Regions from separate parts of the Streptomyces sp. NPDC044106 genome, predicted to be linked through region 4. Evidence: riboswitches for the same ligand, from Rfam matches in the RefSeq annotation. Region 4 holds a riboswitch; each other region holds the start of a gene.
The links. A riboswitch is a leader RNA that binds a small molecule or an ion and turns the genes downstream of it on or off. The one in region 4 is predicted to bind cyclic di-AMP.
Positions count from the first base shown of each region.

Region 1 (7,664 bases), on a different contig from region 4:
TGACCTGGAACTCCGCACTCCGATCGCACGCTTCCCCAAGCTCTCGGCTCCGCTTGAGCAGGGGAGGCCCCAATCCGCCGCTGCGCCCGCGCTTCGCGCGGGCGACGGGGGTTCAAAGACAGCCTCTCAGTAGCCGGGAAGGGTGCGTGGGCCCAGGTCGTCGCGGGCCGGCGGGGGCGCGAGCCGGACGGAGGCGCCGAGCACGGAGAGGCCGCGCTGGGCGACGACGACGGGCTCCAGGGAGACGGCGACCACTTCGGGGTGGTCGTCGACGAGCCGGGAGACCCGCTGGAGCAGCTCTTCGAGGGCCGGGGTGTCGACGGGGGCCGAGCCGCGCCAGCCGAAGAGGAGCGGCGCGGTCCGGATGGATCTGACCAGGGAGACCGCCTCCCGGTCGGTGACCGGGATGAGCCGGTGCGCGGTGTCGCCGAGCAGCTCGGACGCGGCGCCCGCGAGGCCGAAGGAGAGCACCGCTCCGGCCGCCGGGTCGATGACCGCGCGTACGACCGTGTCGACACCGCGCGGCACCATGCCCTGCACCACGAGCCGCAGCTCGGCGGGCTTGCCGAAGAGGTCGGTCAGTTCCTGGTAGGCCCGGCGCAGTTGCTCCTCGTCGGCGAGGTCGAGGCGGACCCCGCCGAGGTCGGCGCGGTGGCGCAGGTGCGGGGCCGTGGTCTTCAGGGCCACCGGGTAGCCGATGGCCCGCGCGGCTTCGGCCGCCGCGTCGGGGCCGGGCGCGGGCAGCGCCTGCCGTACGCGGATGCCGTACCGCCCGAGCAGCTCGTGGGCGTCGTCGGGGGCGAGCGTGACACCGCGCGGGTCGCCGTCCTTGGCGAGCAGCTCCTCGATGCGCCCGGCGGCCCCGCTCTCGTCGATGTCGTCGTACTCGTGCACCCGGCCCGGCTCGGCCGCCTCGCGCCGCCACTGGGCGTACTTGACGGCTTCGGAGAGGGCGCGCACGGCGCGCTCGGCGGCGGGGTAGGCGGGGATGCGGTACTGGTCCGTGGGGTCGGCCGTGGCACCGGCGGGCGGAGCGGTGTGCGGCTCGGCCGTCCTGCCGCTTCCCGCCGAGCCCGACGCGCCCGCTGTGCCGCCCGCGGCGCCCCCTGTCCCGGCCGCGCCCGGCACGGGGACGGTCGCGTCGGGCCGGGTGCTGGTGGCGGCCGCCAGCGCCTCGGCGAGCCCGCCGAGCTCCACGTGGACCACGGCCACGGGTTTCGCGGGGCATCCCGCAGCCGCCGCCCGCAGCTCCGTGGCCAGCGTCCCGGGGTCGGTGGCCGCCCCGTCCTCGCCCACCCAGGGGATCGCGTTGACGATCACCGCGTCGCAGCCGTCGTCCGACAGCGCCTCGGCGAGCGCGGCCCGGAAGTCGGCGGGGACGGCGCCGGTCGTGAGGTCGCGGGGCGGCAGTGGCCGCAGGCCGTCGGCGACGCACGCGTCGTACGTGAGGAGGCCGAGCGACTCGGAGTTCCCGAGGATGCCCACGCGGGGCCCGGACGGCAGTGGCTGGCCCGCGAGGAGCAGCCCCGAGTCGACCATCTCGGTGACGGTGTCGACGCGGATGACGCCCGCCTGGCGCAGCAGCGCCGAGACCGTGGCGTGCGGCAGGCGGGTGGCCTGCACGGCGTGGCCGGTCGGCGCGATGCCGCTGTGCCGGGCGCCCTGGACGACGACGAGCGGCTTGGCGGTCGCCGAACGCCGTGCGAGGCGGGTGAACTTGCGCGGGTTGCCGATGGTCTCCAGGTACATCAGCGTGACGTCGGTGTCGGGGTCCTCGTACCAGTACTGGAGGAGGTCGTTGCCGGACACGTCCGCGCGGTTGCCGGAGCCGACGAACGTGGAGAGACCGGCGCCCCGCCGGTGCAGTCCGGAGAGCAGGGCGATGCCGATCGCGCCGGACTGGGTGAACAGACCGATGCGCCCGCGCGCGGGGGACTGCGGAGCGAGCGAGGCGTTGAGCCGTGTCTGCGGGGAGGTGTTGATCACGCCGAAGGCGTTCGGGCCGATGATCCGCATGCCGTACGACCGGGCCTGGCGGACCAGCTCGCGCTGGCGCTCGCGCCCCTCGGGGCCGCTCTCCCCGTACCCCGCCGAGAGCACCACGAGGCCCTGCACCCCGCGCTCACCGCACTCGGCGACGACCTGGGGGACCCGGTCGGCGGGCACGGCGATCACCGCCAGGTCCACCTGCTCCCCGATGTCGGCGACGGAGCGGTGCGCGGGCACTGCGTCGATAGCGGCGCCGGAGGTGCCATCAGCACCGGTCCCCTCCCCGACAGCACCGGTCCCCTCTCCGAACGCGCTGTTCACCGCGTACAGGCGGCCGGTGAAGCCGGATTCCTTGAGGTTGTGCAGGACGCTGCGGCCCACGCCGCCGGGGGCCCGGCCCACGCCGATCACCGCGACCGAGCCAGGCGTCAGGAGGCGCTGCACGGAGCGTCCCTCGGCGCGCTGTTCGCGGGCGCGCTGCACGGCGAGCGAGCGGTCCGTCGGCTCCAGGCCGAATTCCAGGCGGACGACGCCGTCCTCGAAGCTGCGCTTCTGCTGGTAGCCCGCGTCCGTGAACACCTTGATCATCTTGGTGTTGGCGGGCAGCACCTCGGCCGCGAACCGGCGGATGCCGCGCTCCCTGGCGACAGCCGCGATGTGTTCGAGGAGCGTGGAGGCGACGCCCCGGCCCTGGTGGGCGTCCTGTACGAGGAAGGCGACCTCGGCCTCGTCGGCGGGCGCGCTGGCGGCCATGCCGCGCTCGTCGATGCGGTCGTAGCGCACGGTGGCGATGAACTCGCCGCCCACCGTGGCCGCGAGCCCGACCCGGTCCACCTGGTCGTGGTGGGTGAAGCGGTGCACGTCCTTGGCGGAGAGGCGGGGGTAGGGCGCGAAGAAGCGGTAGTACTTCGACTCGTCGGACACCTGCTCGTAGAAGCTGATCAGACGGTCCGCGTCCTCGGCCGTGATGGGCCTGATCCGGGCGGTCCCCCCGTCGCGCAGCACCACATCGGCTTCCCAGTGGGAGGGGTAGTCGTGCCGATCCTGCTGATCCGACGCGGTCTGCATGGGGCCCAGGGTACGGGTCGCGCCGCCGTCGGGGCCGGGGCAGGCTAGGACGGGTCAAAGGCGGCCGGGAGCAGGACTTACGTCCGACAGAGCACCCGCGACGGCATGAGACACTGGTCTAGACAAGTGTGAGACACCTGGAAGGGCAGCAACACATGGCTGAGCGCCGCGTCAACGTCGGCTGGGCCGAGGGCCTTCACGCCCGACCCGCCTCCATCTTCGTCCGTGCGGCCACGGCCTCCGGCGTCCCCGTGACGATCGCCAAGGCCGACGGCAACCCGGTCAACGCCGCCTCGATGCTCGCGGTGCTCGGCCTGGGTGCCCAGGGTGGCGAGGAGATCGTGCTCGCCTCCGACGCCGAAGGCGCGGACGCCGCCCTCGACCGGCTGGCGAAGCTGGTCTCGGAGGGGCTCGAGGAGCTTCCGGAGACGGTCTAGGACACATTCCTGGAAAATGCGCCGATGGGGTCGCCCGGAATTCCGGGCGACCCCGTCGGCGTTTACGCGTGATGGATTGGCTCGCTCTTTGTATACGGCGTCTCCGTTAATTCCGGAGGCTCACCGTATTTACGGCATGTTGCGAATTCCTCACGCGCTCGGGTCCTGGCCGTCCCCCGTGACGCAGGCGGTGGGTGGCCGCCACCCGCGCGGCGTGCGCGGCGGTGAGCGCCCTGGCGCGCTCGGCGTCCCCGCGGGCGACCGCGTCCAGGACCTCGGCATGCTCGGACCAGGACTCGGCCGGCGCCGCCGGACGGTCGACGACGTACATCCAGGCGGTCTTCTGCCGGAGCTGGGTCAGCAGCGCGCTGAGGCCGGGGCTGCCGGACGCCTGGGCGAGCGTCTCGTGGAACCAGCCGCCCAGGGACCGCAGATCCTCCCCCTGGCCACTCCCGGCGCGCTCGCGGCCCATCCTGACGAGACCGCGCAGGACCTTGAGGTGGGCGTCCGTGCGGCGCTGCGCGGCGCGTGCCGCGGCGAGCGGTTCGAGCAGCGTCCGGACCTCGAGGAGGTCCGCCGCCTCCTGCTCCGTGGGCTCCGCGACACAGGCACCCGCATGTCTGCGGGTGACGACGAACCCCTCGGCCTCCAGGGTGCGCAGGGCCTCGCGGACCGGGACGCGCGAGACGCCGTAGCGGCGCGCGAGGAGGTCCTCGGTGAGCCGGCCGCCTCTTTCGTGGACACCGGCGACAATGTCGTTCCGAATGGCCGTGCATACCGAATGCGCGGGAACACGCATGACCGGACCTCCGCCTTCATCCCCGCGAAACGCGGTCGACCGACGCTCGTTCAGTGACTCTATTGCAGAGCGTCGGAATTTCCGACGGCGGTCCGGAATTCGTGGATATCTTTTGGCCAAGGGCCCTGCGAGGAGAGTTCCGGGGGTCCGGGGATGCGGAGGGGCGCAAGGACGAAAGCCCCGGCTCGGGAGGAGCCGGGGCTTTCGTGGAGTGCTGCGGGAGCCGTGCAGTCCGTCGCTCAGACGTTGACGCCGTGCGAGCGGAGGTAGGCGATCGGGTCGATGTCCGAGCCGTACTCCGGGCCGGTGCGGGCCTCGAAGTGGAGGTGCGGGCCGCTGGAGTTGCCGGTGGAGCCGGAGAGGCCGATCTGCTGGCCCGGGGTGACCGTCTGGCCGACGGTGACACCGAGGGACGACATGTGGCCGTACTGGGTGTACGTACCGTCGTTCATCTTGATGACCACGTTGTTGCCGTAGGCGCCGCCCCAGCCCGCCTCGACCACGGTGCCGGAGCCGACCGCGTGGACGGCGGTGCCGGACGCGGCATGGAAGTCGATGCCGGTGTGGCTGCCGGAGGACCACATGGCGCCGCCGGTCTGGTAACCCGTGGAGACGTACGAGCCCGCGACCGGGGCGACGTAGGTGTTCAGGCGCTTGCGCTCGGCCTCGCGGGCGGCGCGCTCCTTGGCCTTGCGCTCCTTCTCGGCCTTCGCCTTCGCCTCGGCCTCGGCCTTGCGCTTCTCCTCCGCGGCCTTCTTCTTGGCGGCCTCTTCGGCCTTCTGGGCGGCAGCGGCGTCGTCGGCGGCCTGGCGCTGCGCGGCGGCCTGCGCGTCGATGCTCTCGGCGAGCGAGTCGCCGACGGATATCGCCTGGGTGAGGCCGGTGTGCTCGACGGCCGCTTCGTCGGCGGCGGCCAGCGCGGGGGCGGCGAGGCCTCCGATGACACCGGTGGTGGTGAGCGCCGCGACACCGGCGACGTTCGCGGTGGTCCGCGTGAGGCGGCTCGGACGACGGTGCTTCCCGGTGGCACGGGTGAACGCCATGTGGCGGGTGATCCTTTCCTTCCCTCTCGCCTACCGGGTTAGCTGACGGGTTCGGAGCAGGAAGGTCTCCTACGGGTCCCTCACCTCGCGGCAAGGTGCCCGATTCACCCCAGGGGACATGTGGGTCCCCGGCTCCCCTGGCTCGCGCCGTACGGGGACTCGGCGATGACTGTCCGGTGCCGCGGATGCGGCGTGGTGCGCGACGAACAGCCGGACCGACGCTAAACGGGGCCTCTTTCAATCCACAAACAGAACGCGACTTTTGTAGCGCACGCCACACGGCAGACAGGCAACCACCATATGAATCCGGACATATGAGGACCCCGGCGGCCGAAGCGGTCGCCGGGGTCCCGAAATGTCCTGACTGTCACTCAGTCCACGCGGGCCTCACTCGGCCCGGGACCTCGCTCGGCCCGGAACCACACTCAGCCCGTGACCACGCTCACGTCGCCGATCCCGAGGGCCCTGACGGGCTCCTCGATCGTCGCGGCGTCCCCGACGAGGATCGTCACCAGGCGGTCCTCGGGGAAGGCGTTCACGACGGCCGCGGTGGCCTCCACGGTGCCGGTGTCGGCCAGCCGCCGGTACAGCTGCGCCTGGAAGTCGTCCGGCAGGTTCTGCTCGACCTGGTCGGCGAGCGTGGCCGCGACCGAGGCGGCCATCTCGTACTTGAGCGGGGCGACGCCCACCAGATTCTGCACGGCCACGTCGCGCTCGGCGTCGGTAAGGCCCTCGGCGGCGAGGGTGCGCAGCACCTTCCAGAGGTCCCCGAGCGCCGGCCCGGTGTTCGGGGTGTCCACGGAGCCGCTGATGGCGAGCATCGCGGCGCCCGTCCCGTCCGGCGCCGAACGCAGCACCTGGCTGAACGCCCGCACCCCGTAGGTGTATCCCTTCTCCTCGCGCAGCACCCGGTCGAGGCGGGAGGTGAGGGTGCCGCCGAGGCAGTACGTGCCGAGGACCTGGGCCGGCCAGACGCGGTCGTGCCGGTCGGCGCCGACGCGGCCGATCAGCAGCTGCGTCTGGACCGCTCCGGGGCGGTCCACGATGACGACGCGGCCGTGGTCGTCGGCGGTCACCTGCGGTACAGGGCGCGGCTCGCCCGCGGAGCCGGTCCAGGCGCCGACGGTGTCCTTGAGGACGGCGTCCAGGTCGATTCCGGTCAGGTCGCCGACCACGACGAGGGTGGCCGTGGCGGGCCTGACGTGCTTCTCGTAGAAGGCGCGCACCGCCGCCGAGTCGATGGCCGCGACCGTCTCCTCGCTGCCCTGGCGCGGACGGGACATGCGCGAGGTCGGCGGGAACAGCTGCTTGGAGAGCTCCTTGGCGGCGCGGCGCGCCGGATTGGCGGCCTCGTGCGGGATCTCGTCCAGGCGGTTGCGTACGAGCCGTTCGATCTCGCCGTCCGCGAAGGCGGGGGCCCGCAGGGCGTCGGCGAGCAGGCCGAGCGCCTTGGGGAGCCTGGAGACCGGGACCTCGAGGGAGACCCGCACGCCCGGGTGGTCGGCGTGCGCGTCGAGCGTGGCGCCGCAGCGGTCGAGCTCGGCGGCGAACTCCTCGGCGGAGTGCTTGTCAGTGCCCTCGTTGAAGGCCCTCGCCATGATCGTGGCGACGCCGTCGAGGCCTTCGGGCTCGGCGTCGAGCGGCGCTTCGAGGTGGATCTCGACGGCGACGACCTGCTGGCCGGGGCGGTGGCACCGCAGCACGGTGAGGCCGTTGGGCAGCGTGCCGCGCCGGGGTGCCGGGAAGGCCCAGGGCTTGGCCGCGCCCGCCTGGGGCTGTGGGTGGAACTGCATCGTCGTCGCGGCCTCGGTCACTTCGCCGCCTCCTCTTCCTCGGCGTACTCCATGCCCTTTTCGCCCTCTTCGCCTTCTTCGCCGTCGTCGGCGACGGTCACGGGTTCGTAGACGAGCACCGCGCGGTTGTCCGGTCGCAGGCGCGCCGCGGCGACCTCCTGGACCTCTTCCGCGGTGACGTCGAGGACGCGCTGCACGGCGGTCAGGGCGAGCTGCGGGTCGCCGAACAGGACGGCGTACCGGCAGAGTTCGTCGGCACGGCCCGCGACCGTACCGAGCCGGTCCAGCCACTCGCGCTCCAACTGCGCCTGGGCGCGCTCCATCTCCTCCGGAGTGGGGCCTTCCGCGGCGAGGCGGGCCAGCTCCTCGTCGACGGCGGCCTCGATGACGGGGACCTCCACGTCGCCGGAGGTCTTCACGTCCAGCCAGCCGAGCGAGGGCGCCCCCGCGAGGCGCAGCAGACCGAACCCGGCGGCGACGGCGGTGCGGTCACGGCGCACGAGGCGGTTGTACAGCCGGGAGGACTCGCCGCTGC
Region 1 covers NZ_JBWKFZ010000005.1:151,681-159,344, reverse strand. Annotated here, with positions in the region: gene AC07DI_RS10350 (bifunctional acetate--CoA ligase family protein/GNAT family N-acetyltransferase) at 127-3,057, opposite strand; gene AC07DI_RS10345 (HPr family phosphocarrier protein) at 3,213-3,494, shown strand; gene AC07DI_RS10340 (GntR family transcriptional regulator) at 3,601-4,293, opposite strand; gene AC07DI_RS10335 (M23 family metallopeptidase) at 4,533-5,336, opposite strand; cyclic di-AMP (ydaO/yuaA leader) riboswitch at 5,349-5,511, opposite strand; gene AC07DI_RS10330 (M16 family metallopeptidase) at 5,762-7,150, opposite strand; gene AC07DI_RS10325 (M16 family metallopeptidase) at 7,147-7,664, opposite strand, start outside.
Region 1: it holds a riboswitch for cyclic di-AMP, as region 4 does, so the genes downstream of both, AC07DI_RS10335 (M23 family metallopeptidase) here and AC07DI_RS17565 (C40 family peptidase) in region 4, are expected to answer to the same signal.

Region 2 (7,664 bases), on a different contig from region 4:
TTCGGGCTGCTGACCTGGCTGGCGATCTGGACCCGGCAGCGCGAACTGCGCACGATCCGGGCGGAGCTGCCCGGGTACGCCGCGGCCGGCTGGCTGACCCCGCCCGAGCCGTACGCGCTCGGCTCGATGCGCGCCCGCTCGCTGGCCCGCGACTACGCCTCGTACACCTGGGGCAAGGCCGCGGCCCGCACGGTCGCCGAGTACGAGACGTATGCGACGTCGCTCGCGCTCCTGCGCCACCGGGGCCGGCGCGGCCGGGCCGGGGCCGACTTCGTCGTACGCGAGCGTGAGCTGCTCGACAAGCTCTGGGAGCGCCGCGAGCCGGCCCGCCCCGCCCTCGCGTACGCAGCCCGCGCGACACTGCCGGTGCCGGTGATGCTCCCCGTGCCGTACGCGGCGTACGGGCACCTTCCGCCCGGCCTGCCCCCGTACCAGCCGCAGCCGCAGCCCTACCCGGCCTACGGCTACGGCTACGGCTACCCGACGGCGTACGACAATCCGTACCGCCGCCCCTGAGGGCTACGCGGAAGCCGCCGTGAGGCGCGCGGCCTCCGCCTCCGTGAGCTGGAGGTCCGCCACCGCGAGCAGCGCGGGCAGCTGCTCGACCGTGCGGGCGGAGGCGATCGGCGCCGCGACGGTGGGCTGGGCCGCGAGCCAGGCGAGCGCCACGGTCGCGACCTCGGCGCCGCGCTCCGCGGCGATCTCGTCGAGCGCGGTCAGGACGCGGTCGCCGCGCTCGGTGCCCGCGTACTCCTGGACGCGCCCGCTGCGCGCGCTCTCCACCCGCGCACCCGGGCGGTACTTGCCGGTGAGGAAGCCGGACGCGAGTGCGTAGTAGGGCACGGCCGCGAGGCCGGAGCGGGATGCGACCTCCTGGAGCGGGCCCTCGTAGGTGTCGCGGGAGACGAGGTTGTAGTGCGGCTGGAGCGCGACGTAGCGCGCGAGGCCCTCGCGGTCGGAGAAGTCGAGGGACTCCTGAAGCCGTTCCGGGGTGATGTTGGAGGCCGCGATCGCCCGCACCTTGCCGTCCCGCACCAGCTCGTCGAGGGTGCCGATGATCTCCTCGACGGGGACCGACGGGTCGTCGTAGTGCGTGTAGTAGAGGTCGATGTAGTCGGTGCCGAGACGGCGCAGGGACGCGTCGATGCCGCCCTTGACCGTGGCCGGGGAGAGGCCCTTGAAGTCGGGGTGGGCGCCGACCTTCGTGGCGAGGACGACGTCGGAACGGTTGCCGCGCTCGGCCAGCCACTCGCCGATGAGGGTCTCGGACTCGCCGCCCTTGTTGCCGTCGACCCAGGCGGAGTAGACGTCGGCGGTGTCGATGAAGTTGCCGCCTGCCGCGGTGTAGGCGTCGAGGACGGCGAAGGACGCCGCCCGGTCGGCGGTCCAGCCGAAGACGTTGCCGCCCAGGGCGAGCGGGGAGACCTCGAGTTCGGAAGCGCCGAGTGTACGGAGAGAAGTCATATGTCGCTCAACGTCCCCGACGGTATGCGAATTCCGTCAGGGACGAGGGTCGATCAGGGGTTCAGGCCCTTGCCCTGCAGCCAGGTCAGCGGGTCGATGCCCGTGCCGTCCGGGGTGTGGACCTCCATGTGCAGGTGGGGCCCGGTGACGTTGCCGGTCGCGCCGACGCGGCCGATGACCTCGCCCGTGGTGACCTTCTGGCCCGCGCTGACATTGAGCGAGGACTGGTGGCAGTACCAGACCTCCGTGCCGTCCTCGAGTTCGAGCACGGTGCGGTAGCCGTACGCGCCCGCCCAGCCGGCCTCCTTGACGGTGCCGGTGTGCACGGCCTTGAGCGGGGTACCCGTGGGAGCGGCGAAGTCCAGTCCGGTGTGGTGGCCCGAGGACCACATGGCACCGGCGTCACCGAAGTGTGAGGTGAGGGTGTACGACGAGGTGGGGATGGCGTAGCTCTTGGCGAGCTTGGCCAGGCGTTCGGCCTCGGCCTTCGCCTTGCGGGCCTCCTCCGCCTTCTTCTTCTTGGCGGCGGCCTCGGCGTCGGCCTTCTTCTCGGCGGCCCGCTGCTGGCCGGCGGCCTGCCGGGCGGCCTGCCGGGCGGTCGCGTCCTCGGCCGCGGTCCGTACGGCGGTGTCGGCCTGGTGCTGCTGGTTCTCGGCCTGCCGCATGATGCGGGCGCGCAGTGCCTCGCCCGCGTCGGTGGTGCCCTGCTCGGCGTCGGCGGTGCTGACACCGGCCGCGGTGAGCGGAGCCGCCGCGGCGGCGTTCGCCGTGGTGTCCGGGGAGCCGTCGGCCAGCAACGAGCCGACGCCGGGCAGCGACTCGGCGTCCGGCAGCGAGTCGGCGACGGTGTCCATGCCCGGCAAGTCGGGCATGGATATGGAGACCGGCGGCCTGCCGTCCTGCGCGGTGGCGATGCCGCCCGCGCCGACGGCGGCGATGACGCCCACGCCGAGGACGGTGGAGCTCCGGGCGAGCCCGCCACCGCTCTTCTTGTGCACACGGTGCCTGCCGCGGACGGGACGGACGGACTCCTCGGTGGGGTTCCACTCTTCGAAAGAGCCCTCGTCGTACGAGCCGAAGTCGTCGTCATTCGGTACGTACACGGCTTGGGGGGCAGGCCGGTTGGACGCCACTGGGGCGCGCTCCTTTCCTTCCTTCTCGCCTACCGGGTTAGCTGACGGGTTCGGAGCAGGAAGGTCTCCTACGAGCGTCTGGCGCGGGTGCACGGATGCACGAGGCGCAGAGGCCCGATTCACCCCAAGTTAGTGGTTCCCCGGCTCCCTTGCGGGATTAGGCGCGTGCGCGCGGAGCCGCCTCTAGTGACGGCTGGGACGACCGCGCTGCGTTATCGAACGTTAATAGACAGCGGGTCACTATTCCAAGCTGTTCCGATTGATCGTTAACGCTGTTCACCTGTACGTATGGGGACAGGAGTGGTCAGAACAGGGCGAGTTGACGACACTTCCTCACACCGGGCCGTGCACCGGAACTTCACACTCCCTTGACAACACGTCAGTTGTGATGCGGAGTGGCTCACTTCAATCACCGGCGGTGACGCCCGGATCTGTGACGTCCGGATCCCCCGCGACGGGCCGGCGCACCGCGAGCAGCGCCATGTCGTCGGTCATCCGGCCCCCGGTGTGCCGCCGCACCTCCTCCGCGAGCGCGGCGAGCAGGGCCCGCGGTCCCCCACGTCCGGGGAAGATCCGCCCGCCGAGCCGGGCCGCCGGATCGTAGAACTCCCCCGTCACGTCGCGCGCCTCCGACAGGCCGTCCGTGTAGAAGAGCAGCATCGCGCCGGGCGGGAACTCCGATTCGTCCGCCCGGTCCGGCCAGACCCCCAGATCGCCCATGCCGAGCGGCAGCGCGGGCTCGCTCGCCGACATGACGCACAGCCGGCCGTCCCCGCGCAGCAGCAGCGGCGCCGGGTGCCCCCGGTTGATCAGCCGTACGCGGCCGTCGGCGTGCCGGATCTCGGCGAGGACGGCGGTGGTGAACCCCTCGAACGCGTCGAGCCCGTCGCGCCGGGTGCCCTCGCGCGCGAGCGCCCGCTCCAGGCGCTGGGCCACCGCCTCCAGGGTGGTCTCCTGCTCGGCGGCCTCCCGGAAGGCGCCGATGACGACGGCGACCGCCGCGACCGCGCCCATGCCCTTGCCCCGTACGTCACCGACGATGAGCCGCACGCCATGCGGGGTGTCCTGCACCGCGTACAGATCGCCCCCGATGAACGCGTCGGCCTGCGCGGCCTCGTACCGCGCCGCGATGTCGAGCCCGCCGATGCGCGGGTCGGGCTCCGGCAGCACGGCGCGCTGGGTGGTCTCGGCGATGGAGCGGGCGTTGGCGAGCCGGTCGTTGCCGCGGCGGACGACGCGGTTGATGACGATGGCGAGGATTGCGACGGTCACCACGGTGATCACTTCGGTGACGGCCTCGACGCGGCTGTCGGCCCGGGCCCCGAAGTGCAGGAAGAGGACGGCGACGGTGGACGCGGCGCCGGTCAGGACGGTGCTGAGCAGCGAGTAGAAGGGGGCGGCGATCAGCGGGGCGGCCGTGTAGAGAGGGGCCGCGGTGAAGTCCGGCGGGGTCGCCGCGTCGTAGACGACGCCGACCAGCAGGAGCAGGAGCGGCAGGGCGCGGACGAACGCCCATTCGTGCGCGGAGGCACCCCTGTCGCCGGTTCCCGCTCGCTGCCCCACCGCTTGTCTCCCGCCGACTCCGCGCCCATCAACGCGCTCCACTCAGGGTTCCCCCGTCGGGGAGCGGGTGCGAGCCGGTGCGGTCCGACCGGGTTACGGAGGAGGGTCCCCAAGGCGCGCCCGGGGGAAGGGCCGGGAAAACACCTAGGACCCGGGAAAACACCTAGGGCCCGGAACCATTGCTGGTTCCGGGCCCTAGGTCTTGAGTAGCGGGGACAGGATTTGAACCTGCGACCTCTGGGTTATGAGCCCAGCGAGCTACCGAGCTGCTCCACCCCGCGCCGTTGAATGCAACTCTACGCCATCTGGAGGGGTGCGTCGAACCACTTCAGGCGTTGCCCGCGTGGGTGAGCGTCTCCCAGGCCACGAAGAGACCGTCCGTCCCCTCCGGCCGCCGGGCCACCGTGTACTTCTCGGTGTACGGCATTTCCAGATGCAGCCGCCCCCGCAGGTGGTTCAGGCCGACCTCCGTGTCGGGTCCCATGTCGCGCCGCACCCTGCCGCCGCACAGCCAGGCGGGCGCCCGCGCGCCCAGCTGGTACTTGGCGTGGAACTCGAAGGCGGCCCGCAACCGGTCCCTGACCTCCCCGTACAGATCGACGCCCTGGTGCCGGGCGGTCTCCGCCATGTGCGAGGCGGCGGCGAGCGAGTAGCTCGCGTGCTTGAAGTTGCGGCAGGTCTCCTGGGAGATCCCGTCGGTGAACGTGCCCTGCCCGAACCAGTACCTCTTCAGCTCGCCCGCCGTGTCGATGCCGCTGCCCTCCGGCGAGACGGGCAGCTTCCCGTCCGACTCCAGGTAGAAGTAGGCGGGCACGCGCGTCCTGAAGTGGTGCACGGCCTTCTCGAACGTGGCGTGGTCGTCGAGGAAGACGGCCATCGACATGGTCGCGTCGGCCATCACCAGGTCCCAGTTGCCGTTGAAGTCGGCGGAACCGTTCCTGACCTGGGGCAGGTAGGCGTTGCGCAGCATCCGCTCGAAACGCAGCAGCGCCCCGTCGCTCCAGCCGTCGTACGTGTAGCGCACGATCTCGGCGGCACGGGCCCATGACGAGGCGGCCCAGGCGGTCTGCAGCCCGGCGTTGGCCTCGGTGTGCCCGGTGATCCGCTTCGACCAGGCGTCCATGATCTGCACGGCCTTCTCGGCGTGCGCGCGCTCACCGGTGACGCTCCAGAGCAGCGCCTGGGTGTACGCGGCCAGGGCGTCCTCGCGCTCCTCGACGCAGCCCTGACCGGGGCGGGTGTCGGGCGGACAGACCACGACGTCGTACGGCTTCGCCGTGTAGTCCGCCGCGGCGAACCTGCTGCTCCGCATCTGCTCGAACGCCGCGAGCCAGGGCTGCTCACGCGCTCCGACGTGGGCGCGGACCCGGTCGAGCTGCTCCTTGCCGACCAGGACGCCGGGGTGGTTGAAGGCGAGGTCGAGGGGGCGGGCCGCGGCCGTACGGGTGTCCGGGCCGCCGGAGCCGCCACCGCAGGCCGCGGCGAGGGCGAGGAGGAGAGGGGCCAGGAGGAGGGCCAGGGCGCGCCGCCCTGTGCCGCGTACGGCTGCCGCCATGCTGCACCTCCGGTTCGGGGCCGGCTCGGGCCCCACCGCTGCGGGCCTCATTGCCCTGGCGTTCAGCCTGGCCCGGTGCTCGGGTCGGCGCACCGCCGGGCTGCTCCGTTCGGGCGGCTCGGCGCCGGAGGCGTGTGCCCTGTCCGGGTACGCCGTGTCCGGGTACGCCGTGTCCGGGTACGCCATGTCCGGGTGTGCCGTCCGCGCCCGGGTCCCGTCCTCCGTACGCCCGTCAGATGACCGGCGGCCGGCCGAGGCGGGTCAACCGCCAGGCCGTGCGCCAGCGCATGGGCCGGCGCTCGCCGCACGGTGTCCGCAGCCCTTCGACGAAGCCGGCGGCCCAGGCCTTCAGGCCGGGCAGGGAGCGGGTGCGGGCGAGGGTGAGGAGGGTCCAGACGCCCAGGTGGACGGGGATCAGCGGGAGCGGGAGGCGGCGGCGGACCAGCCAGACGCGGTTGCGGGCGGTGTTGCGGTAGTAGACGGCGTGCCGGGCCGGGGAGGTCTTGGGGTGCTGGAGCAGCAGGGCCGGTTCGTAGAGGATCTGCCAGCCGTCGTCGACCGCCCGCCAGGCCAGGTCGGTCTCCTCGTGCCCGAAGAAGAACTGGGCGGGCCAGGTGCCGGTGCGGGCCAGCATGTGCATGGACAGCGCGTGCCCGCCGCCGAGGAAGGCGGTGACCAGGCCCCGCTTCATCGGGTCGGTGGCGCGCAGCCGGGGGATGTGGCGGCGCTGGGTCTCGCCCGTCTCGTCGGCGATGCGGAAGCCGACGATGCCGAGGCGCGGGTCGGCGGCGAACAGGTCGCGGATCCTGCGGAAGACGTCGTCGGCGACGAGCAGTCCGTCGTCGTCGAGCTCGATCACGACGTCCACGTCGCCGAAGTCCGCGAGGCGCTCGATGGCGACGTTCCGTCCGCCCGGGCAGCCGAGGTTCTCGTCCAGCTCGACGGCGGTCACCTTGCCGGGCAGGGAGGGGAGTTCGGGGAGGGGCGAGCCGTTGCCGACGACGACGACGCGGTCGGCGGGTACGTCCTGCATGGCGACGGACGCCAGCAGCGCGTCGAGCTCCCGGGGCCGGTTGCCCATCGTGATGACGGCGACGCCCAGGCGCGGTGGCGTCGGCTGTGGTGGAGTCACGGTGGTCCCTCCAGATGTGCGGCGGAGACCGGCCAGTCAACACCACGGCGCCCCGCGGGGCCGAAGCCGGGCGGGGCGCGGAAGGCGTATGAGGGGGGCGGCCGAGGAGGGACGGGCTGGTGGTCGGGCGGCCGGGCGAACGGCACTCGGGCGGTCAGGCGGCCTTGGTCAGTTCACCGCTTCGGGTGGCCTCGCTGTCGGCCGGGGGCTGCTCGGTGTCGGCCGGAGCCTGCTCCCCCGCGACGCCCTTGCCGCCGTCCCGGATGAGGACGAGGGCGAGGACCGCGGCGGCCAGGACGCCCGCGGCTCCGGCCCAGAAGCTGGCCGACATCGCCTCGGTGAAGGCCTCTCGGGCGGCGGTGGCGAGGGCGCTGTCGCCGGTGGTGGCGGCCAGGGCGAGCGCGTCCGGGACGGAGTGCCCTGCCCCTGCGGGGGCGGAGGCGGGCATGGCGTCGGTGTAGGTGCTGGAGAGGACCGTGCCGAGGACGGCGACGCCGAGGGCCGCGCCGGCCTGCTGGACGGTGTCGTTGAGGGCGGAGCCGACCCCGGCGTGCTCGGCGGGGACCGCGCTCATCAGGGCGGCGGTCGCCGCCGGCATCGCCAGGCCGCCGCCGACGCCGATCAGGACCATGGCCGCGGCGAGCATCCCGAACCCGGCGTCGGAGGGGAGCGAGGCGAGGGCGCCGAATCCCGCGGCGATGACGGCCAGGCCGACCGCGGTCATGGGCCGGTTGCCGATCCTGTTGCCGAGGGTGGCGCCGATGCCGTTGAAGACGAGGGTGGCGACGGCCATGGGGGCGAAGGCGAGGCCGGTCTT
Region 2 covers NZ_JBWKFZ010000014.1:262,264-269,927, reverse strand. Annotated here, with positions in the region: gene AC07DI_RS26555 (PrsW family intramembrane metalloprotease) at 1-516, shown strand, start outside; gene AC07DI_RS26550 (aldo/keto reductase) at 520-1,464, opposite strand; gene AC07DI_RS26545 (M23 family metallopeptidase) at 1,518-2,597, opposite strand; cyclic di-AMP (ydaO/yuaA leader) riboswitch at 2,609-2,771, opposite strand; gene AC07DI_RS26540 (PP2C family protein-serine/threonine phosphatase) at 3,003-4,160, opposite strand; tRNA gene AC07DI_RS26535 (tRNA-Met) at 4,368-4,441, opposite strand; gene AC07DI_RS26530 (alginate lyase family protein) at 4,489-5,715, opposite strand; gene AC07DI_RS26525 (glycosyltransferase family 2 protein) at 5,948-6,796, opposite strand; gene AC07DI_RS26520 (MFS transporter) at 7,002-7,664, opposite strand, start outside.
Region 2: it holds a riboswitch for cyclic di-AMP, as region 4 does, so the genes downstream of both, AC07DI_RS26545 (M23 family metallopeptidase) here and AC07DI_RS17565 (C40 family peptidase) in region 4, are expected to answer to the same signal.

Region 3 (7,664 bases), on a different contig from region 4:
CCGCCACGGAGGAGGTGCTCACGCGCTACCCGGACGAGGTCGCCTGCCTGATCCTCGAACCCGCCGGGCACAGCGAGCCGCCGCCCGGGTACCTGGAGGGGCTGCGCGAACTGGCCGACCGGCACGGCTGCGTACTCGTCTTCGACGAGATGATCACCGGGCTGCGCTGGTCGGAGGCGGGCGCCCAGGGCCTGTACGGCGTCGTCCCCGACCTGTCCACGTTCGGCAAGGCGCTGGGCAACGGGTTCGCCGTCTCCGCGCTCGCCGGGCGCCGCGAGCTGATGGAGCGGGGCGGACTGCGCCACCGTGACGACCGGGTGTTCCTCCTTTCCACCACGCACGGTGCGGAGACGCACTCCCTGGCCGCCGCGATGGCCGTGCAGGCCACCTATGTCGAGGAGGGCATCACGGCGCGGCTGCACACGCTCGGCGAGCGGCTGGCCGCGGGGGTCCGTGAGGCCGCGGCGAGCATGGGCGTCGGCGACCACGTCGTGGTGCGGGGCCGGGCCAGCAACCTGGTCTTCGCCACCCTCGACGAGAACCGGCGGCCGTCGCAGCAGTACCGCACCCTGTTCCTGCGCCACCTCCTCGCGGGCGGGGTCCTCGCCCCGTCGTTCGTGGTGAGCAGCGCGCTCGACGACGCCGACATCGATCACACCGTCGACGTGGTGGCCGGGGCGTGCGCGGTGTACCGGAAGGCGCTGCACGCCGCCGATCCCGGCCCCTGGCTGGCCGGACGGCCGGTGAAGCCGGTATTCCGCCGCTTAGCGTGACGAGGCGTCAGCGCCGCTCGCACCGACCGGCGTCGGCCTCCTCAGGGACCTTCCGATCGGCCCTTCGGCCGGAGATCCCGTCCGCCGTCCGGTCGACCAGCCAGGCCGTCGCCGGGATCACCGCAAGCGCGGTGCACCAGCCGCCGAGGACGTCGGTCGGGTAGTGCGCGCCCAGGGCGACCTGCGCCCAGCCCATGGCGGCGCCCGCGACCAGCGCCGCGGCGAGCACGAGTGAGGTGCCCGCCGCCCTGCCGAGGCCGAGCCTGCCGGTCGCGAGGAGCGCCGCCACGAGGGCGAGCGCGGTGAGGAAGGCGGTGTGCCCGCTCGGGTAGGAGAGGTTGTCGTCCCCGTGGATGGTGCGTCCCACCAGGTACTTGAGCAGTGTCGCCGTCACCACGGTCACGGCGAGGCCGACCACGATGAGCACCGCCGCACGGGGACTGCGAAGCAGCAGGCAGCCCGCCACGGCGGCCACGACCAGCATCGCGGCTCCGGCGGGCTCTCCCAGGAAGTCCACGGCCAGAGCGACGTGCCGCCACGGGGGCCCCACACTGTCCGCCGTCGGCCGGACGACCCACCTGTCCACCCTGCCGGGCTCGCTGTGCCCGGCGTACAGGACCCCGAGGACGACGACCACGAGCGCGGCGAGGCCCGCGATCAGTCCGAGCCACGCACGCGGCGCGCGGGGCAGCACCGCGAGCCGCCCGTCATGTCCCATCATCCCCCCAAGGGCATCTTCACCACCCTGCCCAAGGACGACGAGATCAGTCATGTCCCGTCAAGTCGCGGCTGGTTCCACCGCTCCGAGGGTGTCGATGAGGTGGGGCGGGTAGCCGGCCGCGCGCAGCGGAGCGCGGACGTCCCGGTCGAGGTCGGGCAGGTATCCGAAGAGGACGTCGGCGGGCCCGGTGATCTCGACGTCCTGGCAGACCGCGGGGAGCAGCAGCGTCTCGGCCCGGCCGAGCTCTTCGTCCCAGGCGCCCGACCGCACGCGGACCGGCGCGCCGACGTTGGAGAGGATCTGCGCGGTGGCGAAGGAGTGACGCAGCGGTTCGGCCGTCCCGCCGGCCAGCCGCCCCGATCCGCGGTAGCTCTCCTCGCCGTGGTCGGGCCGCGGGGTCATCCCGGAGGTGGCACCCGGCGGGGTCTGCTGCTGACGAGGCTGAGACATGACGGCTCCCGGCGTTACGTTCGGTCGACGGCGCCCGGAACCCGGCACGCACCACACATGCTCACCTGCCGGCCGGGAGCCCGCCGGCCGAGGAGCGGCAGCCGGGCAGTTCGTGAGGAAGGTCGCCGTGCTCGCGGAAGGCCCGTCACCCGAACCGCAGGACGCGCGGCGCGAACGCGCCCTCGGGACCGTCGGCGCGGCCGACCGACCACACCGTCGCCGATCCCGGCACCGGGGCGAGGCGCAGCGTCCGGGAGTCGCCCTCCCCGGCCACCGCCGGTTCGGCGTACTCGGTGAACGACTGCCCGTTCCAGGCCAGGAAGTCCGGCCCCGGGACGAGCGGCGGATAGCTGCCGGGCGGGCCCAGCTTCTGCGAGCGGGTCACCGATACCCAGGCCAGTTCGCCGGACGTACCGGGCGTCAGCGAGCTGACCGAGCCGAAGTCGGTGGGCACGGTCACCCGGTTCCACGCCTGCCCGTCCCAGCGGACGAGCAGGGGTGGGATCGGTTTGCCCACAGGACCGCCGACGAATCCGGCCGTGCCGCCCGCCCACACCTCCGTCTTCGAGACCGCAAGCACGCTGCCCACGGCCGAGCGCGGGAACCCGTCGACGATCGTCTGCTGCCACGCCTGCCCGTCCCAATGCGACACGGCCGCCCCCGATCCGGTGGCGCCCGCGGCCCAGGCGTCGTCGGCGGCCAGGACGTGCAGCCCGTTCACGTATCCCGGCGGCACCGGCAGATCCCGCCAGCCGCGCCCGTCCCTGCGCAGCAGCGCCTGCGCGCCGTTCCGCGAGCCGGTCAGCCAGGTCTCGCCGCCACCGGCGACGACCTCGCCCAGCACGACACCGCGCGGCGGCGGGCTCTCGGACCAGGCCTTGCCGTCGTGGCGGAGCAGGTGGGAGCCGCCCGTCGAGTCCCGGCCGACCGCCCAGACCGCGGCCGGTGAGGTCGCGGCGACGGACAGCAGCTCGCCCTGCCAGCGGACCCCCGGCAGACTCTCGCGCTGCCACGCGGTCCCGTCCCAGCGCAGCATCAGCGGGAAACCCGGCGCCGCACGGCCGACGGCGTCGGCCCCGACCGCCCACGCCCGGTCGGGGCCGAACGCCACGGCCTCGTTCAGCCCGGCCTGTGGGCGTACCTGCGCCGGGACCGGGACGTGCTGCCAGGACCGGGTCTCTGCCGCGGCCGTCGTCATGACGGTCACCAGGGCCAGGGCGACGGCGAGGGCCGCGACGAGCAGTCGACGCACCATGGTCAGCCTCCCAGCCGCTCGCTCATCAGATTCGGTTTCGAGCCGTAGATCTCGACGGTGCCGAAGGACAGCAGGGAGCGGCCGGTGCTCGTCAGCGCACGCGGTTGGACGTCGATGGCGTTCGTGCGTTCCGGGCCGTAGGAGAAGGCGGTACGAGCGCCGTCCACCCGCGCGTACTTCGACCGGAACGCGCGGTCGCTGCGCACCGGCAGCCACAGCGCGCCGTCGGGGCCGCGCACCGTGGCCTCGGTGTAGGTGTCACCCAGCGCCGGGTAAGTGGTGCGCCAGGCCCGCCCGTTCCAGGCCGTCAGGTAGGTGCGGGTCACGCCGTCGGTGTACTGGCTGCCGCCGATCGTGGCACGTCCTGACGGTTCGAGGAGGATCGTGTGCACGTTGCTGTTCGACGGCAGCGGCACCTTCGCGTCCCGCCACGCCGTGCCGTCCCACCGCAGAACGGCGGTCCCGGTGTCGGTGTCCGCCCAGGCCCAGGCGTCGGTCGCGGTACGCGCGGTGACGCCCATGAGGAACAGCACACCGTCCGGGGTGGGCCGGGTGGTCCAGCGGGCGCCGTCGTAGTGCAACACCTTCAGGCCGGTGTCGTCCTCACCGACGACCCAGGCCGCTCCCGGTACCGCGGTGAAGTCCTGGTACGTCCAGAGGGTCCGCGGCAGCGGAACTGTGCTCCAGCCGGTGGCCGACCGGCGCAGGATCTCCCCCTCCCCCGCGCGGTTGTGAAAGATCCACACTTCCTCGCCGACGAACTGCACCTTGCCGAGCCAGCCGGATTCGCCGACGCCGGGGAAGCTGGTGTCCCGGCTCCACTTCGCGCCGTCCCACCCGTACAGCATCGGCCGCATCCCGTCGGCGGCCTGCTCGTACCCGGTCGCCCACGCCTCGCCGGAACCGCGGGCGGCCAGATCGAGCACGGTCACCGGCGCGACCGCCGCCGGAACCGGCACCGCCGACCAGCCCGGCGTCACGGCCGAGGCCGGCGACACCGCGGTGACACACGCGATGACGAGGCAGACGATGACCACGCGGAGACCGTGCACAGGACCTCCCAAGGCCGCGAAGGGCGCTCAGCCTAGGGCGTCCGCCCAGCGGTGAACAGAGCTGAACGGGATTGTTCGGTGGCTCGGACCAGGCCTGACGAACAATCCGTGAGCCGGTGAGATCGTTCACGGATGCCTGACCGGTATCCGCCATCGAGCACCAGAAGGAGAACTGTGCTGACTCGCACGAAGCTCACCACCGCGCTGGCGGCAAGCGTCCTCACGGCCGGGATCATCGGCGGCGCCTCCGCGACCGCCGCACCGTCCGAGCGTCCGGCCACCCCGTCGGTGGGGCACGCGTCGGTCGCCTCCTGCCTCGGCGGGGACTGGTCGTACGACGGGTACAAGTACGCGCCCCAGGGCGACGGCTACTACGTGACCACCAACCGGTGCGACGACATCCAGGTCAAGCCGGACCGGGACACGAAGATGAAGCTCTGCTACCTGAAGAACCGGAACCCCGACAACAAGGTCTGCAAGGGCTGGGTCACGGCGAAGGCAGCCAAGTGGACCGTCCTCGGCAAGGACTTCAACGACGGCGTCTACTTCTACCTCGACTTCCCCAACTCCCCCTACCTCAAGACGGGGTGGGTCGCCGCCTGACGGCTTGACGTCTGCCCCCGCCTTTTCGGCGGGGGCAGCGCCATGTGCGGACCGGGCGGGGGGCATCGCCTCACCGTCCGGCGGACAGCAGTAGGACTATGTCCAGGTTTGAACCGTAATTTCATCTTTCCACCCTTTGGCACCCCATGTAGGCAACTGCCTGCTTTCGCGATGCGCCCGAGCGAAACGGCTCACATTCTGACGGCCCGTCGATTCCATTCCGGGCCGTATCCCATTCGGTGAATTGAGTCACACCGTCCGCCGTACCCCGCTCCGGGAATCTCCGCGCGCATTCCCGCGCCACTCCAGGAGAGTTGGGCTTTTGGATCAAAGGCGGCGAGGAGTTTCCGATCTTCAGCGACAGCCCTCACGCATTGCCGATGCAAATTCGTATCTTGTTCCGTCCTGTCTTTCTCGTCTAACGTCACCGCCAATCCGGATGGAACGCCGAATCCTGCCGCTGTCCGGAATCCCTTCCACCACTCACTTACGCCCGGCAGGAGCGGGGGACCCAGGTAAGCCGCCGACCCGGATTCCGGGACGGCTCGGGGTGAAGGCGCATTCACCGTGCGTCCGGACATCTCCCGTCCGAACCCGACAGCTCACCTCGCAGGCGACGGAGAGGAATGCGTCATGCCCGCAAAGGGAAAGCACCGCCGCCCCAAGTCGAGCCCGCTCACCCGGGGCATCGCCGCCGCGGGCACGGGCGGCGCCGTGCTCGTCCTGCCGGTGCTCGGCGCCACCACCGCCGCCGCGGCACCGGCCGACGGGGCCGCCAAGCCCACCGCGGCCCCGAAGACCTACGTCGTCCTCGCCGGCGACTCCCTCTCCAAGATCGCCAAGGAGCACTCCCTGAGCGGCGGCTGGAAGGCCCTCTACCAGCAGAACCGCGGCATTCTCGGCGACAACCCGGGGCTGATACACCCCGGCCTCAAGCTCACCCTCGGCAAGGACGACGCGGCCGGGACCGCCTCCAGGACGTCCGCCGAGCGGGCGGACCGCTCCGGCAACACCGACGCGCTCGCCGCCGATGCCCCCACCGCCCCGGCCGTGAGGTCCTACCCGAACGACCTCGACGGCTGGATCAGGGAATCGCTCGACATCATGGCCCAGCACGGCATCCCGGGCACCTATGAGGGCATTCACCGCAACGTCATGCGCGAGTCCTCCGGAAATCCGCTGGCCATCAACAACTGGGACGTCAACGCCATTGCGGGAACCCCCTCCAAGGGGCTCCTGCAAGTTATCGCCCCCACCTTCACCGCCTACCACGTGCCCGGCACTTCGCTGGACAGCTTCGACCCGGTCGCCAACATCACGGCCGCCTGCAACTACGCGGCCGACCGCTACGGTTCGATCGACAACGTGAACGGCCCCTACTAAAAGCGGGCCGGCGTCGCCGAATGGAAAGAACTCCAGAACTCGCCGATGCAAAGGGCGACTTCAAAAGGTGACAAGCCTTTCGTGCGTCGGTAGCACCTGGGTGCTACCGGCGTACGCGCCGGTCGGTGCGTGAATCGGGCGAGAGAGCCGACACTCGGCGGACGATTCCGCGGCGGCAGCCGGTGAGGATGACGGGCATGGACCCTGAACTCGCCACAGCCATCCCGCCGTTCACCGCCACCCACCCGCCGCTCGCCGACGCGCGCGCCGTCTCCGCCCGGTGAGGGAGGCAAGTCCGGCGCCGGGGCAGAGCCCGGCAGCGCTGCTGCGCCCGTACGCCCGGAGTTTCGCCGCCGTCGTCATCCTGCAGGTCGTCGGTGCCGTCGCGGGTCTCGCGCCGCTGCTCGCGGTCCTCGAGGTGGGGCGTGCCCTGCTGTCGCCGGGGCCGGTCGACCGCGGGCACGTCTGGTCGGCCGTGGCCGTGGGTGCGGCCGGGCTGTTCGTCCGGTTGCTGTGCACAGGCGCGTCGTCCGGGATCGGGCACGTCCTCGACGGCCGGGTGCAGCTCTCGTTCCGTCGGCAACTGGCCTCCCGGCTGGGGCGGGCGCCGATCGGCTGGTTCTCCCGGCGCCGCACCGGTGAGCTGGCCAAGGTGGTGGGGGAAGACGTCAGCGCCGTACACCCGTTCATCGCCCACGCCCCCGGTCAGCTCGTCTCGGCGTTCGTGGTCCCGTTGGTGTCGCTGGTCTACCTGTTCACCGTCGACTGGCGGCTCACCCTCATCACGCTCGTCCCCGTGCTGCTGGCGGTGGCGCTGGTTCCGCTGATGATGACACCGGCCCGGCTGCGCGAGCAGGAGGCGTTCGACGCGGCCATGGGACGGATCTCCAGCTCCGTCGTCGAGTTCGTGCAGGGCATCGCGGTGGTCAAGGCGTTCGGCGGATCCGGGCGTGCGCACCGCGAGTTCCGTGCCGCCGTGGACGACTTCACGGACACCTTCCACCGGTGGGTGCGCGGCCTCTCCAGGATCGCCGCGGGGATGCAGCTCGTCCTCTCACCGCCGTTCGTCCTGCTCGTCGTCCTCGTCGGCGGCGCCGCTCTGCTCACCGACGGCGCTCTCGCCCCGGCCGACCTGCTCCCCTTCCTGCTCCTTGGACTCGGCCTGACCGCGCCGGTGGAGGCACTCGGCCACGGTTTCGACGACCTGCAGGCCGCGAGGCGCGCGGTCGGCCGCATCCGCGACGTCCTCACCGTACGGCCGCTGCCGGAGCCCGAGCATCCCCTCGCCCCCCCAGGGCCACCGGGTGGAACTGCGAGACGTCCGGTTCGGCTACGAGGCCGGTCGCGAGGTGCTGCGCGGCATCGACCTCGTGCTGGAACCCGGCACGCTCACGGCGATCACCGGGCCCTCCGGCAGTGGCAAGTCG
Region 3 covers NZ_JBWKFZ010000007.1:250,728-258,391, forward strand. Annotated here, with positions in the region: gene AC07DI_RS14680 (glutamate-1-semialdehyde 2,1-aminomutase) at 1-773, shown strand, start outside; gene AC07DI_RS14685 (phosphatase PAP2 family protein) at 781-1,491, opposite strand; gene AC07DI_RS14690 (hypothetical protein) at 1,552-1,944, opposite strand; gene AC07DI_RS14695 (hypothetical protein) at 2,090-3,199, opposite strand; gene AC07DI_RS14700 (hypothetical protein) at 3,202-4,251, opposite strand; gene AC07DI_RS14705 (hypothetical protein) at 4,426-4,854, shown strand; cyclic di-AMP (ydaO/yuaA leader) riboswitch at 5,329-5,485, shown strand; gene AC07DI_RS14710 (transglycosylase SLT domain-containing protein) at 5,488-6,237, shown strand; partial or broken gene AC07DI_RS14715 (ABC transporter transmembrane domain-containing protein) at 6,719-7,351, shown strand; gene AC07DI_RS14720 (ABC transporter ATP-binding protein) at 7,608-7,664, shown strand, end outside.
Region 3: it holds a riboswitch for cyclic di-AMP, as region 4 does, so the genes downstream of both, AC07DI_RS14710 (transglycosylase SLT domain-containing protein) here and AC07DI_RS17565 (C40 family peptidase) in region 4, are expected to answer to the same signal.

Region 4 (7,664 bases):
GGTCCGCAGCTCCTCCATGAGCGTGTTGAACCGCTTGACGGCGTTGGCCGAGCGGGCCGCCATTCCGTACGCCTCGTCGACGCGGCGCAGGGCCTGCGGGAAGGAGATCTTCTCGCGCTGCGAGAGCGCGTCAATCATCGCTTCCGCACGGTCGCCGATGCCCCTCTTCGGTACATTCAGGATGCGGCGCAGCGGGACCGCGTCCTCGGGGTTGGCGAGAACGCGCAGGTAGGCAAGGACATCGCGGACCTCCTTGCGCTCGTAGAAGCGGACTCCGCCGACGACCTTGTAGGGCAGGCCGACGCGGATGAAGATCTCTTCGAAGACACGGGACTGCGCGTTCGTCCGGTAGAAGATCGCCACGTCGCCGGCCTTGGCGTCGCCCGCGTCGGTGAGGCGGTCGATCTCGTCGGCGACGAACTGTGCCTCGTCGTGCTCGGTGTCGGCGACGTATCCGGTGATGCGCGCGCCCGCGCCCTGGTTGGTCCACAGGTTCTTCGGGCGGCGGCTTTCGTTGCGCTCGATGACCGCGTTCGCGGCCGTCAGGATCGTCTGCGTGGAGCGGTAGTTCTGCTCGAGGAGGATCGTCGTCGCGTCGGTGTAATCCTCCTCGAACTGGAGGATGTTGCGGATGGTGGCGCCGCGGAAGGCGTAGATGGACTGGTCCGCGTCGCCCACCACGCACAGCTCGGCGGGGTCGTCGCCCTCGCCTCCGGAGGGGCCGACCAGCTCGCGCACGAGTGCGTACTGCGCGTGGTTGGTGTCCTGGTACTCGTCGACCATGACGTGCCGGAAGCGGCGCCTGTAGTGCTCGGCGACGTCCGGGAAGGCGCGCAGCAGGTGGACCGTCGTCATGATCAGGTCGTCGAAGTCCAGCGCGTTCGCCTCGCGGAGGCGTGACTGGTACATCGCGTAGGCCTGGGCGAGGGTCTTCTCGAAGCCGTCGGCCGCCCGGCCCGCGAAGTCCTCCTCGTCGATCAACTCGTTCTTGAGGTTCGAGATCTTGGCGCTGAAGGACTTCGGCGGGAACTTCTTCGGGTCGAGGTCGAGGTCGCGGCAGACCAGGGCCATCAGCCGCTTGGAGTCCGCGGCGTCATAGATCGAGAAGGAGGACGTGAAGCCCAGCTTCTTGTACTCGCGGCGCAGGATGCGGACGCAGGCGCTGTGGAAGGTCGACACCCACATCGCGTTCGCCCGCGGGCCCACGAGCTGCTCGACGCGTTCCTTCATCTCGCCCGCGGCCTTGTTCGTGAAGGTGATCGCGAGGATCTGGCCGGGGTGCACACCGCGCTCGGCGAGCAGGTACGCGATGCGGTGGGTCAGTACGCGGGTCTTGCCGGAACCGGCACCGGCGACGATGAGCAGCGGGGATCCTGCGTGCACGACGGCCGCGCGCTGGTTCTCGTTCAGCCCGTCGAGGAGCGTCGCCGGGTCGATGACCGGGCGCGGGGCGCCGTCGCGGTAGTGCGCGTCCCGGGTCATGGGCGCGTCGAACTTCCCGTCGAACAGATCGTCCGGAATGGGCTCCGGGGCGCTGTCCTCGGGGGGCGGCGGGGGCGCTTCGTCCGCGGCCCGGGAAGGCTGCAGGTCCGCCAGGAAGCTGTCGTCAAAGAGGCTGCTCATCGCCTACCGAGTCTAGGCGGCCCCACTGACAACCCGCTGCGGGTTCCGGTCACCTCACACCTCGCCTACCCCCCGCCTCCGGACGGTCACGCTCCGCATGCGCTTCGCATCTGTGCAGCATGACCGCGTCAAGGCCGTGAAAAGTCACGAAAATGTATCGGGCATATCGAACATCAACCTTCACAGCGGCCACACGAGTTGGCTAGCGTGCTGCCCGGGCCGCTCGTCCCCCACCGGCGAACCCGCCGGGAACGGGTGGCCTCCGCCGAGTCCGACCCGTTCGGAGCCGGGGACCCACCGAAAACTTGGGGTGAATCGGTCCCGTACGCAGTACGGGACCGTAGGGCAACCTTCCGTACCATCCGCCCGAACCCGACAGCTAACCCGGTAGGCGGTCTACGGAAGGAGTCGCCTCCCTTGGCGTCGCACCGCAAGCCGCGGACCCGCTCGACCGGCCTACGCACGGCCCCCGCCCTCGGCATCACGACGGCGGCCCTCACCTCCGTCGCCCTCCTGTCGCAGAGCGCTCAGGCAGCGCCCTCCCCGCCGGCGAAGCCCACCCTCGAAGAGGTCCAGAAGAAGGTCGACGAGCTCTACCAGCAGGCCGGTGTGGCCACCCAGAAGTACAACTCGGCCAAGGAACACACCGACAAGCAGCGCAAGCGGGTCGACCGGCTGCTCGACGACGTGGCCAGGCGCACCGACAGGCTGAACGACGCCCGCAAGGAGCTCGGCTCGTTCGCCGCCGCGCAGTACCGCACCGGCGCCGTCTCCGGGACGGCCACGATGATGCTCGCCGACGACCCGCAGGGCTACTTCGACCAGAACCACCTGGCGGACCGGCTGACCACACGCCAGAAGAAGGCGGTCGACGACTACCAGACGCAGCAGGCGTCGGCGACCAGGCAGCGCGCGAAGGCCGCGAAGAGCCTCGAGACCCTGAGCGATGCGCGGGACGACCTGAAGACGAGCAAGCAGACCGTCCAGAAGAAGCTGGGCGACGCGCGCGAACTCCTGTCGAAGCTGACGGCGGAGGAGAAGGCGCGGCTCGCGGAGATCGAGCGGAAGAAGAAGCAGGAGGCCAAGCGCAAGGCCGAGAAGCTGGCGCGCCAGCAGGCGGCCGAGGCGGAGCGCAAGCGCAAGGCGGAGGCCGCCCAGGGGGAGAAGGAACGCGAGGAGGGCCAGGGCTCCGGTTCCGGTTCGGACGCGGGCAGCGGCTCCGGCTCGGGTTCCGGTGCGGGCTCAGGCAGTACCGACGGCGGCTACGCCACCAAGGCCGCCAAAGTGATCGCCTTCGCGCAGGCCCAGATCGGCAAGCCGTACGTCTGGGGCGCCACCGGCCCGGACTCCTACGACTGCTCCGGACTCACCCAGGACGCGTGGAAGGCCGCCGGAATCTCCCTGCCGCGCACCACCTGGGACCAGGTGAAGGTCGGCACGACTGTGAAGACCGCCGACGCCAAACCCGGTGACCTGGTCTTCTTCTACGACGACATCAGCCACGTGGGGATCTACATCGGCAACGGCAAGATGATCCACGCCCCCAAGCCGGGCGCGAACGTCCGCGTCGAGTCGATCTACTACATGCCGATCCACAGCGTGGTGCGCCCCGCGTAACGGCGCCGGGCCGCCCCACGGCATCCCGCCCGACGGCACCCCTCGCAACGGAAAGCACCCGCTACGCGCGCGTGGCCCGCATCCCCGGAGGGTGCGGGCCACGCGCGCGTAGCGGCGGAAACGCGTAAACGCATAGAGGCGGAAACCCTACGTCCACAGCACCGCGATGAAGATGTTCGCGATGGTCAGCAGGCCGACCGCGCCGAACACGCTCTTGTCGACCTTCTCCTCGTCCCGCTTCACATAGACCAGCGCGAGGATCACGATCAGCAGGCCCAGCTTGATGCCGATCTTGACGTTGTTGACCGGGTTGTCGTCCGCCTGGTTGAGGCCCACCAGGACCACACCGGTCAGGAGCATGACGAGCGCACCGTGCAGCATCGCGAAGTTGAAACGGGCGACACCCTGGCCCATCTGCTTCATCTGGGTCAGGAAACCACCCAGGAGCGAGGCGATGCCGATGATGTGCAGGCCGACGAAGAGATGGATGAGTAGGTCCATGAGGCCGGAGCCTAGCCGGGGCGTCCGGCGCTCCCGATAACCGCCCCTGTACCACTACTCCGCGACAGGCACACCGCAATCGAGCCATCGGTCACAGCCACACCCGAAGCGACAACTACCCCGCGAGCGACCCGGTCACGGGCGGTCACTGGGCCGCCCGCTTCCGCCACTTGCGCGCAATCCGTCACCAACCCGTGACGGTCAGGTTTAGCGTCCTTCCTCAGGTGACCGGCTCCCCAACGCCGTCCGGTCCGGGACGGCCGTCGGTCACCACCGCCGAGAAACCCGGCGGCGGCCTGCTCCCCCTGTGCGGGTCGCCGCCGGACACGTAAGGAGCCCCTCTTCGTGGCAGCGCACCGCAAGCCCAGACAGCGCTCGCTCAGCGGCAGCACAGTCCGTACCGCCGCCACCCTCGCCCTCGCGGGAGCCGCCTCGGCCACCGCCTTCGACGGCACGGGGCACGCGGACCCGCAGCTCAGCCCCACCGAGGTGAAGTCCAAGGTCGACGCGCTCTACCGCGAGGCGGAGACGGCGACCGAGAAGTACAACGGCGCGAAGGAGAAGGCCGAAAAGGCCGAAAAATCGCTCGGCGAGCTGCGCGACGAGGCGGCCCGCACGACAGAGAAGCTCAACACCGCCCGCAACAGCCTCGGTTCGTACGCCGCCGCGCAGTACCGCGCAGGTGGCATCGACCCCTCCGTCCAACTCGTGCTCTCCTCCGACCCGGCCCAGTTCCTGGACCGCGCGTCACTCGCCGACCGGGCCGGCAGTCGGCAGGCCGTGGCCCTTCGCGACGTACGCGAACAGCTCCAGGAGCTGCGCCAGCTGCGCGGCGAGGCCGACGACCGCCTGGCCGGCCTCCGCGCCCGCCAGGCGGAGCTGAGGAAGCACAAGAAGACGATCACCGGCAGGCTCGGCGAGGCCAAGCGGCTGCTTTCCCGGCTCACCGCCGACCAGCGCGCCGAACTCACGGACCCCGAGAACGACCCCGCAACCGCCCCCGCCACCGGCCGCGCCACCCGCTCGAGCACCCGCCACGCCCTTCTGGGCGCCTCTCCGGGCCCCTCCAAGGCACCCAACGCCCGTGCCGCCTCCGCGGTCTCCTACGCGTACAAGGCGATCGGCAGCCCGTACGTCTGGGGCGCCACGGGCCCGAACGCCTTCGACTGCTCCGGCCTCACCCAGGCCGCGTACCGCTCCGCGGGCGTCGCACTCCCGCGCACCACCTACGCCCAGATCGCCTCGGGCAAGCGCGTCTCCCGCTCCGAACTGCGCCCCGGCGACCTGGTGTTCTTCTACTCCGGCATCAGCCACGTCGGCCTCTACGTCGGCAACGGCCAGATGATCCACGCCCCCAACCCGAGCGCTCCGGTACGACTCGCGCCGATCGACCAGATGCCGTTCGCGGGAGCCACGCGCGTGGCATGAGCCTCCCACCGCCACCGCCACCGCCACCGCCGCCACCGCCACCGCCACCGCCACCGGCGACGGGTCCACGCAACCGGCCCCCGGCGATCAGGAAACACCGCCGCCAGTAATGTCACGCACATGCCTAGCCGTACGCTGCCTCCGCCCCCGCCACCCGTGTACCTACGCACCTGGCCGGACCGGCAGACGCTGCTCACCGACCGCGGCATGGCCCTCATGGAACTGCGGAGGCGGCACCTCGGGGTGGGACGTCTGCTGCTGTGGTGGCTGTGCGGTCTCGGCTGCGCCATCGGCTGGGCGCTGCTGATCCTGCCGTTCCGGATGCTCGCGGGCGACGACACCTCGGGCTTCCTCCTGGGCCCGGTACTCTCGGTCCTCGGCCTGGCGGTGCTGGCCCCCGCGGTGACCGGCGCCGTCCTCTCCATCCGCCACGACCGGCGCATCCGCCACCTCACCGACGCCTGGTTCACCCTGGACAGCCACCCGCTGTCCGACGCCCGGCTGCGCTCCCCCGGCCTCAGCCTCCTCTGGCTCCTGTCCTCCCTCGCGGTGTGCACGCTCGGCCTCTGGTCGTCCTTCACGGCCGCCGCGTACGCCGAACCGGGCCGCGACACCTACGCCGACGTCGTCCTCGGCATGGGCGCCGGCCTCGTCCTGTGGCTGACGGGCCTGCTCGGCGCAGCGAAGGCCGTCGGCCACTACCGGTGGGCGCTGCGAAACCTGGGCCCGGCGGCGCCCAGGTCCACCGCCACACACCGCTAAGACCCTCACCGGCCGACTGGCCGCGCCGCGACGGGGCCGGTCAGACCAGTCGTCGCGCCGTCGCCCATCGCGTCAGCTCATGACGGTTGGACAGCTGCAACTTCCTCAGCACCGCCGACACATGCGACTCCACCGTCTTCACGGAGATGAAGAGCTGCTTGGCGATCTCCTTGTAGGCATACCCGCGCGCGATGAGCCGCAGAACCTCCCGCTCGCGCTGGGTGAGGCGGTCCAGGTCCTCGTCGACCGGGGGCGCGTCGGTGGAGGCGAAGGCGTCCAGGACGAATCCGGCGAGACGCGGCGAGAACACCGCGTCGCCGTCCTGCACCCGGAAGATCGAGTCGACCAGGTCGGTGCCGGTGATGGTCTTGGTGACATAGCCGCGGGCGCCGCCCCGGATGACGCCGATGACGTCCTCGGCGGCGTCGGAGACCGAGAGCGCGAGGAAGCGCACCGGGTTCTCCGCTGCGGACATCAACGGCGCGCAGCGGCGCAGCACTTCCACGCCGCCGCCGCCCGGGAGGTGCACGTCCAGGAGGACGACCTCCGGCCGGGTGGCCGTGATGACCGTGACCGCCTGATCGACGTCGGCGGCCTCGCCGACCACCTCGACGCCGGTGATGTCGGTACGGCCGATCTCGGCCTGCACTCCCGTACGGAACATCCGGTGGTCGTCGACCAGGACGACTCGCACACGACGCCCGTCCGCACCGCCGCCCTCGTCCGAACCGGTCGGCTCCATGGGCCCGTTCGCCCCGGTCGCGTCGCTCATGTCGTCGCCGTCCTCTCCATCTCCAGCTCGACTTCCGTACCGCCGCCCGGCACCATGCGCAGCCGCGCCGTGCCGCCGTTGCGCTGCATGCGGCCGATGATTGATTCTCGTACGCCCATGCGATCGTCCGGCACGGAGTCCAGATCGAAGCCGGGGCCGCGGTCCCGGACGGACACGAACACCGTCTCCCCCTCGACTTCGGCGAAGACCTGCACGGCACCGCCCTCGCCACCGTACTTGGCGGCGTTCACCATCGCTTCCCTCGCGGCCTGCATCTGTGCGGTCAGCCCCTCGTCGAGCGGGCAGTCGCCGACCACGACGACCTCGATGGGGACGCCGTGCTTGTCCTCGACCTCTGCGGCGCTGCGGCGGACCGCCTCGGCGAGGGTGTCGGGCTCCTCGTCCTCGTCCTTGCCGGTGCCCTCCGGTTTGTAGAGCCAGGCCCGCAGGTCGCGCTCCTGGGCGCGGGCGAGGCGGCGCACCTCGCCCGCGCTCTCCGCGTTGCGCTGGATCAGGGTCAGGGTGTGCAGTACGGAGTCGTGCACATGGGCGGCGACCTCGGCTCTCTCCTGGGCGCGGATGCGCATCAGCCGCTCCTCGGAGAGGTCCTGCATCATGCGGACGAGATAGGGGCCTGCGAGCAGCGCGACGCCGACGAGCACGGCGAGCGAGGCCTGCAGTACGGCGCCCAGATGTGCGGCGGAGCCCTGGAGCACGAAGATGCCGGAGACTCCGGCGCCGACCAGAAGCACTCCGGCCGCCGACCGGGCGAGGGTCAGGATGCGTCTGCGGCGGCCGACGGCCATCCAACGGGCCCTGCGGGCATTGTCGGCCTGCCGCCAGACGAGGGCGACACCGGCGGCGACGAGCAGGGTCGGGATGACATAGGCCCTGGTCGAGCCGTCGAGGTCCACATTGCCGACGAAGACCATGGCGACGACGACCATCGCGAGGAGCGCGA
Region 4 covers NZ_JBWKFZ010000009.1:69,692-77,355, forward strand. Annotated here, with positions in the region: gene pcrA (DNA helicase PcrA) at 1-1,623, opposite strand, end outside; cyclic di-AMP (ydaO/yuaA leader) riboswitch at 1,877-2,032, shown strand; gene AC07DI_RS17565 (C40 family peptidase) at 2,041-3,240, shown strand; gene AC07DI_RS17570 (hypothetical protein) at 3,388-3,741, opposite strand; gene AC07DI_RS17575 (C40 family peptidase) at 4,087-5,169, shown strand; gene AC07DI_RS17580 (hypothetical protein) at 5,290-5,931, shown strand; gene AC07DI_RS17585 (LuxR C-terminal-related transcriptional regulator) at 5,972-6,703, opposite strand; gene AC07DI_RS17590 (PspC domain-containing protein) at 6,700-7,664, opposite strand, start outside.